2 regions of the Alkalicoccus luteus genome follow, and region 1 is predicted to be linked to the other one. Evidence: a T-box and tRNA genes for the amino acid it is inferred to sense, from the RefSeq annotation. Region 1 holds a T-box; the other holds one or more tRNA genes.
The links. A T-box is a leader RNA that pairs with one kind of tRNA and senses whether it is charged. The one in region 1 lies ahead of ACSZLD_RS00795 (valine--tRNA ligase), so its partner is inferred to be a tRNA-Val.
Positions count from the first base shown of each region.

Region 2: it has a tRNA-Val gene. The T-box ahead of ACSZLD_RS00795 (valine--tRNA ligase) is inferred to sense a tRNA for this amino acid. The anticodon was not compared.

Region 1 is NZ_JBPZEY010000001.1:140,283-144,495, forward strand. Features, by position in the region: gene ACSZLD_RS00795 (valine--tRNA ligase) at 1-2,231, opposite strand, end outside; T-box leader at 2,283-2,508, opposite strand; gene ACSZLD_RS00800 (NUDIX hydrolase) at 2,539-3,009, opposite strand; gene hemL (glutamate-1-semialdehyde 2,1-aminomutase) at 3,170-4,213, opposite strand, start outside.
Region 2 is NZ_JBPZEY010000003.1:5,881-10,093, reverse strand. Features, by position in the region: gene ACSZLD_RS04115 (YjcG family protein) at 1-503, opposite strand, end outside; gene ACSZLD_RS04110 (phosphatidylglycerophosphatase A family protein) at 667-1,224, shown strand; gene ACSZLD_RS04105 (hypothetical protein) at 1,398-1,571, shown strand; tRNA gene ACSZLD_RS04100 (tRNA-Val) at 1,627-1,701, shown strand; gene nfsA (oxygen-insensitive NADPH nitroreductase) at 2,052-2,798, opposite strand; gene ACSZLD_RS04090 (potassium channel family protein) at 3,167-3,826, opposite strand; gene ACSZLD_RS04085 (mechanosensitive ion channel family protein) at 3,977-4,213, shown strand, end outside.

The DNA.
Region 1 (4,213 bases):
TTTAGCTCCGCACGTGTATTTCGGACAGAGCGGATGATTTCCTGCAGCAGCTGCATATCCTTTACCGCCTGATCGTTCCCGTACGGGTTTTCTTCCGGCCACGCTGCGCGTGTAATTGACTCTCCTTCATGCGGCAGGTGCTGCCATACTTCTTCGGTGATAAACGGCATGAACGGGTGCAGGAGACGCATCGTCTGGTCGAGCACGTAGGCAAGAACGGAGCGAGTCGTGTGCTTCGCCTGTTCGTCGTCGCCGTTTAACGGCAGCTTCGCCATTTCGATGTACCAGTCACAGAAGTCGTCCCAGATAAAGTTGTACAAGGAGCGGCCTACTTCTCCGAATTCATACGCATCGATGTACTTCGTCACGTGCGTAATGGTTTCATTCAAACGTGTCAAAATCCATTCGTCTGCAATCGTTTTCGGCCCGGACAGATCCATATCTTCAAAAGAGAGACCGTCGAGATTCATGAGCGCAAACCGTGAAGCATTCCAAATCTTGTTGCCAAAGTTCCAGTTTGCTTCGACTTTTTCCCAATAAAAGCGCAAGTCCTGACCGGGCGTGCTGCCTGTGCTGAGGAAAAAGCGCAGCGCATCCGCACCGTATTTATCGATTACATCCATCGGGTCGACACCGTTCCCAAGTGATTTACTCATTTTGCGGCCTTCCGCGTCCCGGACGAGTCCGTGAACGAGCACATCTTTAAACGGCCGCTCATCGGTAAAGTGTTTCCCTTGGAAAATCATGCGTGCCACCCAGAAGTAAATAATGTCATAGCCGGTTACGAGCGTATCGGTAGGGTAGTAGCGCTTAAAGTCGTCCGACTGCTCATCCGGCCAGCCCATCGTCGAAAACGGCCAGAGGGCAGAAGAGAACCACGTGTCCAGTACGTCTTCGTCCTGCTCCCAGTTCTCCGCATCCTTTGGCGCCGTGCGTCCGACGTAGATTTCTCCGGTTTCCTTATGATGCCATGCCGGAATCCGGTGACCCCACCAGAGCTGGCGGGAAATGCACCAGTCACGTATATTTTCGATCCAGTGCATATACGTCTTCTCGAAGCGGTCCGGTACGAAGTGAACCTTGCCGTCCTGTTTTTGCAGCTCAATCGCCTGCTCAGCAAGCGGCCCCATTTTAACGAACCACTGCGTGGACAAATACGGCTCTACGACCGCGCCGCTGCGCTCAGAGTGGCCGACGCTGTGATCATGGTCTTCGATCTGAAACAGAATACCGTCTGCCTGCAGGTCCTGTACAATCTGCTTGCGGCAGTCGAACCGGTCCAGCCCTTCGTAACGTCCGGCATTTTCATTCATCACGCCGCCTTCGTCCATTACAAGAACACGTTCAAGGTCATGGCGATTGCCGATCTCAAAGTCGTTTGGATCGTGCGCCGGCGTGATTTTAACCGCACCGGAACCGAAGTCACGATCAACGTAGTCGTCTGCCACAATCGGAATTTCCCGTCCGACGATTGGAAGCTTTACCGTTTTGCCAATCAGATGTGCATAACGCTCGTCCTTCGGATGCACAGCGACAGCCGTATCTCCGAGCATCGTCTCCGGCCGCGTCGTGGCTACCTCAATCGAACCTTCCCCATCGGCAAGCGGGTAGCGCATATGATAAAACGCGCCTTTCACATCTTCGTAAATGACTTCGATATCCGAAAGTGCTGTTTTCGTCGATGGATCCCAGTTAATAATGTATTCGCCGCGGTAAATCAGGCCTTCTTCATACAGGCGGACGAACACTTCCTTTACAGCATCCGACAAGCCGTCATCGAGGGTGAACCGCTCACGAGAATAGTCGAGGGAAAGCCCCATTTTAGACCACTGATCACGGATAAATGACGCGTACTCTTCCTTCCAGTCCCAGCTTTTAGCAAGGAATGCTTCGCGGCCGAGATCATGACGGCTGATGCCTTCCTCGCGCAGCTTGCCTTCTACCTTCGCCTGTGTCGCAATTCCGGCATGATCCATACCCGGAAGCCAGAGGGCATCGTATCCCTGCATGCGCTTCGTGCGGATCAAGATGTCCTGCAGCGTCGTGTCCCAGGCGTGACCGAGGTGCAGCCTTCCCGTTACGTTCGGCGGCGGAATAACTACCGTGTAAGGCGTTGCTTCCGGATTTTTGCCTGCCTCAAAAAACTTTCCCTCCACCCAGTAGCTGTACCATTTTGATTCAACCGCCTGCGGATCGTATTTCGGCGGCATAGAAACCTGTTTTTCATCCATGTAAACCATCCTCTCTTACAGTTATATGCGCATACAAAAAGCCCTCTTGTCTGAAAGGACGAAGAGGGCTGTCTCCCGCGGTACCACCTTTGTTCACCGGAGCATTCCCCCGGTACACTCACGGCCTTAACGCGGCTGATTCGTCCGAGTGTTTCCACGCGGCTGCTCCGGAGCGACCTTCAGATGTTCCTTCCGGGAAAGCCTCGCAGCGGCCAACATGACCGGCTTTCCTCTCTGGCGGAATTTCCATCCTACTCTTCTCCATCGGTGCATTCTGATTTTATTCTACAACGGTCCGGTGCCGGAATCAACCTCGTTTACGATCTGTTGCATGATCTGCAAACAGACCGAGAAAGTACCGGTGGGAGCGCCTCAGTTTTTCAGGCAGCGCAGTGAGTGGAAAATAACGGAGCTCCAGCGTTTCTTCGTCTCCGTCTGACAGCGGCTGCGCAGGATCGGTGCACGTATACAGCGCCGTCACCGCATAATAGGGATCTCCGTTCGGTGCCTCCACAAAATAGTCTTCGCCGGAGAAGACGTTGAAAAGCTGCAGATCCTGCTTCCGAATTGTGACACCCGTTTCTTCTTCCACTTCGCGTACGGCCGTTTCTTCGTAGCTCTCTCCCGGCTCCATCAGACCGCCCGGAAGCCCCCAGTCTCCATCCTCGCGCTTTTGCAGCAGAATTTCTCCGTCCGGAGTATGTATAATAACGGCGGAGCCAGGCAGCAGCAGCGTTTCCTGACCGACCTTCTCCCGTATTCGTTTCACGTAGCTCATGCAGGTTCTCCCTTCTGTCTTTTCGACGTTTCACGCAGGACCGCGTGCGACAGTTAGTTTCCATCCGTCAAGTCTCACGCTGCTCGACTAATCCGGTCTTCTAAGCCCTGCATGCTGCAAAGCGGCCTGCTGACGCGCAGACCGCTCTTCATACCTTATCCTAACCGCGTTCTGCAGCGATTGTCTGAAATGCCTTTTCCGCTGCTTCCAGCGTCAGGTCAATGTCTTCCTCCGTATGTTTCGTAGAAAGAAACAACCCTTCAAACTGTGACGGCGGCAGTGATACGCCGTTTTCTAGCATCAGGTTGAAGAAACGGCTGAACATGTCGAGATCCGACGTTTTCGCCGTTTCAAAGTTCTTCACCTTCTCCTTTGTAAGGAAAAAGCCGACCATGGAGCCTGCACGAGTCGTCCAGTGCGGAATGCCGTGCTTTTCAGCCGCAGCTGCCAGTCCTTTTTCAAGCTTATCGCCAATCTGGTCGAAGTAGGTATAGCTTTCCGGCGTCAGCTGGCGAATCGTTTCGTAGCCTGCCGTCATAGCAAGCGGATTTCCGGACAGGGTGCCTGCCTGGTAAATCGGTCCGGCCGGCGCAATCTGCTCCATAATGTCCCGACGTCCGCCAAATGCTCCAGCTGGCAGGCCGCCGCCGATCACCTTGCCTAAGCACGTGAGATCAGGCGTCACACCGAGCTCTCCCTGTGCACAGTTGTAGCCGACGCGGAAGCCGGTCATCACTTCATCAAAGATGAGCAGGGACCCGTGTTCATTCGTCAGCTCCCGAATACCTTCCAGATAGCCTTCCTCAGGCCTTACTACACCCATGTTGCCCGTCACCGGTTCCAAAATCACACCCGCGATTTCATTGCCGAATTTTTCAAAAGCGAGCTTGAGGCTTTCGAGATCGTTGTAGGGAACCGTCAGCGTATTCGCTGCCACTTCCTCTGGTACGCCGGGACTGTCCGGAAGGCCGAGTGTCGCCACGCCGGAGCCTGCTTTAATCAGCAGAGAATCTCCGTGCCCGTGGTAGCAGCCTTCGAACTTGACGATCTTGCTGCGTCCCGTGTATCCGCGCGCAAGCCGCAGCGCGCTCATCGTCGCTTCGGTGCCGGAGCTCGTCATGCGGACCACCTCGACAGAAGGAACACGCTCAATTACAAGCTCCGCAAGCTTCGTTTCCATTTCATGGGGAGCGCCAAAGCTCGT
Region 2 (4,213 bases), on a different contig from region 1:
CCAAGAAGAAATGTCTCATGAACGGTCCATGTTCCGTTATCCAGCTGATACAGCAGGGAAAAACGATCGACCATTTCCTCATGCTGGATGGACTCCAGTTTCAGGCGGCCGAAAACATCTGATAGTTCATCGTAATTCATTTCCTGCCCGATGGTAATGTGGGGGACGAAAGGATGCTCACGCTCGCGCTCCAGCGGACCTTCATTTAATTTCTGCTGAAGGTCGCGAAGCTCTTCCGTTTCCGCTATTTTCATGTAAAGTGTGTTCGTGACAGGGTAGAAGCTGCTGTATCGAAGCACCTCGAGCTTAAAAGGTTCTGAACGCTCTGCAACCTTGCGGACTTCCTTTACAAAATCACCAAGCTCGGACTCCTTCATGTCGAATGGGTCCTTCAGTGTCAGGTGAGGGGGGACCATTGAATATTTTGTATCATAGCGCTTGCGGTAGGAATTAGCTATATCCTGTAGTTTTTTGGATGGAAAGACAGCAATACCGTATCTCATCGTCATCAGCCTCCTCAAATGCGTCATTTGCTGTATTCATCATAATATATTTTGGGTATATTTACAAAAGTCGTTTGTATGAAAGAAGCATTTTCTTTTGAAGCAGGAATTTCGGCTCATCATGCGGAATATGTTAAGATCAGCAGTATGAGGAGTGATGCAGATGAAGAAACAACCAATTAAATCGCACGTCGTTGAAAAAGCAGCACGGGAGCTGTTAAAAGAGCGAGGCGTATCAATAGAGGAAATTGCGGATATCGTGTTTGAGATGCAATCCAAATACAGCGAGTCTCTGACAAGAGAGGACTGTATTGAAAGCGTTGACGCTGTGCTTGAAAAACGTGAAATTCAGCATGCGGTGCTGGTTGGAATTGAACTGGACAAGCTGGCTGAAGAAAATAAGCTGTCAGAGCCGCTGCAGTCGATCGTTGAATCTGACGAAGGGTTGTTCGGTGTAGATGAAACGATTGCGATCGGATCGGTCTTCGGATACGGGAGTATTGCCGTTACTACATTCGGTTATTTGGATAAAGAAAAAATTGGGATCATTAAAAAGCTGGATTCGAAATCGGGAGGTCACGTGCACACCTTTCTTGATGACCTTGTATGCAGCATAGCAGCAAATGCGTCAAGCAGGCTCGCACACCGGATCAGAGACAGGGAAGAACATCTTGATCAAAAAGAAATTGAACACCGCGATCAGGAAGAAAGAATGGCATAACTAGTAATTTTTCCGCCTTTGACTTTTGTCTTAGGCGGTTTTTAACGGACTGAATTCTAGTTCCATTGGTATATGGGAATATATGTGCAGCATGATGTGCAGCGTGCAAGTTGAAGGAACGGCAGGAGACATGCTATTATTTAACAGAAGCTAACAGCAGAGGTGAAAAAACGATGGCTCCACGCTGGATTTACTTTAAGCAGATATTTCCTACTAAATTTCAAGCCAGCTGTACGAAGGCGAAAATTGAGGACAATTGGATGAATGGCTACGAAGTTGGACCGTCTGTAGAGATACGCCGATTAAAAGATGATCGGTATATTGTACGTTATACGTATGACGAATAAAACAGGTTGACGAAATAATCTTCCTGCGGTATAGTATTAATTGTCGCCGAAACGAGTTCCGTTAGCTCAGCGGGAGAGCACTTGCTTGACAGGCAAGGGGTCACTGGTTCAAATCCAGTACGGAACACCATTTATATACATTCAAACTGTCAGTCCATCAAGTGGACTGACAGTTTTTTATTGGTTATTTCAATTCCTGCTAACTAAAAGAAGCGGCCGTAAAGTCGTCCGCTTCATCATGTCGATTCGAATACATTAAGAGGATTCAATATAAGAGAAAGCATGTTCCGCTAAGCAGGCACGTTAAAGCATGTACTTGCAGATCTGCTCTCGGCACAGAAAGAACCGTGCAGCTTTTAGGGAAGGGCTGCTTGTACCTCTGGATAACGTTGTTATCATTTTATAGCGGGATTGACAGAAGCCAAGCCATTATCGTGCTGAAACAGGCTTTGGCTGAAAGCAGCGAACGTATTTGAAGGTTCAGTGTCGATTATAGCCTTTATCTTCAAGAAATTGCTTCATGTGCGGTCGTTTAACGTCCTTTAACAATCCACTGACCTGCTCTGTCCAGCGGTCTGATCTGCTGCCACCTGTCCGTTCTTTATAGTAGGCAGATATGGTATCGTTGTATGCTTTAAGCTGTTCAGCGTGCACTTCAGCATCTGGATACACATTTTCAAAGTAAACGCCCTCAACTGGAAGACGGGGCTTCCGATCAGGAGCTGCCTCGGGAACGCCAACTGCCAGTCCAAAGAGGGGGATAACATAATTTGGTAATTGCAGCAGATTGGAAACTTCTGCAATATTGTTTCGCAGCCCACCTATATAACAGATACCAAGCCCCATCGATTCAGCTGCAATGGAGCAATTTTGTGCAGCCAAAGCAGCGTCTGTGACGGCGACGATCATTTTTTCGGCAGATTCAACTGCAGGTTTCACCTCTGTCTGTTCCATTTCACCGGCTTGAATATGACGATGAAAATCCGCACAAAATACAAAAAAATGACCATTCTCAGCAACGTAAGGCTGATTACCTGCAAGCTTAGCCAGGGCCTCTTTCTTCGGGCGGTCCGTTATACCCATAATGGAATAAGCTTGCACAAAGCTGGATGTAGACGCCATTTGAGCGGATTCCACAAGCGTGCGAATAACGTCCGGCGATAACGGTTCATCTTTTAATTTTCTGACGGAGCGGTGGTTCAAAAGCAGTTGCACGGTCTCATTCATGTTCATCAGTCCTTTACTTTTCAGTCGTTCATATTGTAGCATTTATGTGAACGTTAAACGAGAACGACGCAGTCAGCTGGAAAATATGTCATAATCGGTATAGCATCAGCCAAAGAGGTGTAGAAGATGGAAATTGTTAAGAAAGTGATTATTTTAATTTTGCTGGCAGCATCAGGCGGTCTTGCGATAACATTTGCCGTGCTGTCTGTACTCGCTGTACTGGAAGCGCTTTGATAAAAGAAACTGGTTCTGCAGTTAAAAAACGAGTGCCGGAGGTCATTTGACGATCTCCGGCGCTCGTTTTTAAATATAAACAGTCATCAGACAGCAAAGGGTGAATATGGATGAACACCGGATCCGCGGGGAAATCAGCTCAGTTCACCTTCACGGAACCGCCGGAGATCGCGCTTATCGCCGATTAAAATTAAAATATCCCCTTCTTTTATCGGCTCGGCGGGATCTGGCGTAACGTCAACCTGATGCTTTTGTTTTACGGCCATCACTGTACAGCCGTATCGCTTTCGAGGATCCAGTTCAATCAACGTTTTGCCGGCCACTTTTTTGGTTGCAAGCATTTCAATAATAGAATAATCAACAGATAAATCGATATAATCCAGCACCGTATCTGATGTGAGGTATGCAGCGATTCTGCTTCCCATTTCTTTTTCCGGATGGAAGATCCGGTCTGCGCCAATTTTATCCAGCACTTTATGGTGATAGTCATTTTGTGCTTTTACCCATACGTTTGGCACCTGCTGATCTTTAACGTGCAGCGTCGTCAAAATGCTTGCCTGGATATCATCGCCTATTGCGACAATTACATGATCAAAGTTGCGTATGCCTATTTTCTCTAGAAAAGCCTCATCTGTACCGTTACCGACAAACGTTTCTGTAGTAAAAGATCTCGCTGTTGAAAGCTTTTTTTCGTCTGTATCAATCGCAATGACTTCGTGACCCATGTGATAAAGCTCACGGCAGATACTGGATCCAAATCGGCCCATTCCAATAATGGCAAATTGTTTTTTCATAGTTGCATTCCTTCTTTATTAGTTGATGGAGGAGCTATATGTCAGTCCCGTTACAATCTATTAACGAAAAGAGTATAGCATTTACAGCTTCATTGGAACAGGGTAGACTGATATAGATTAAAGGCACATGCCCATTTGAGGTGAAATGAAATGGAAGAAAACTTTCAGGAAACGCTGCCTGACGTTGTGGAAGATATTCAACAAGCCTTTACGTGGCAGGAATTTGCTGTCGGTATAGGTATATTTTTGTTGTTTCTTATATTTCGAAAGGTATTCACTACGTATATATTTAAATTTATTATTGCGGTTTCAAGGAAAGCCCCAATTGAAACATTAACGAATGTGCTTCTCGCATTTGAGCGGCCGGTGCGTTCTTTCTTTGTGTTT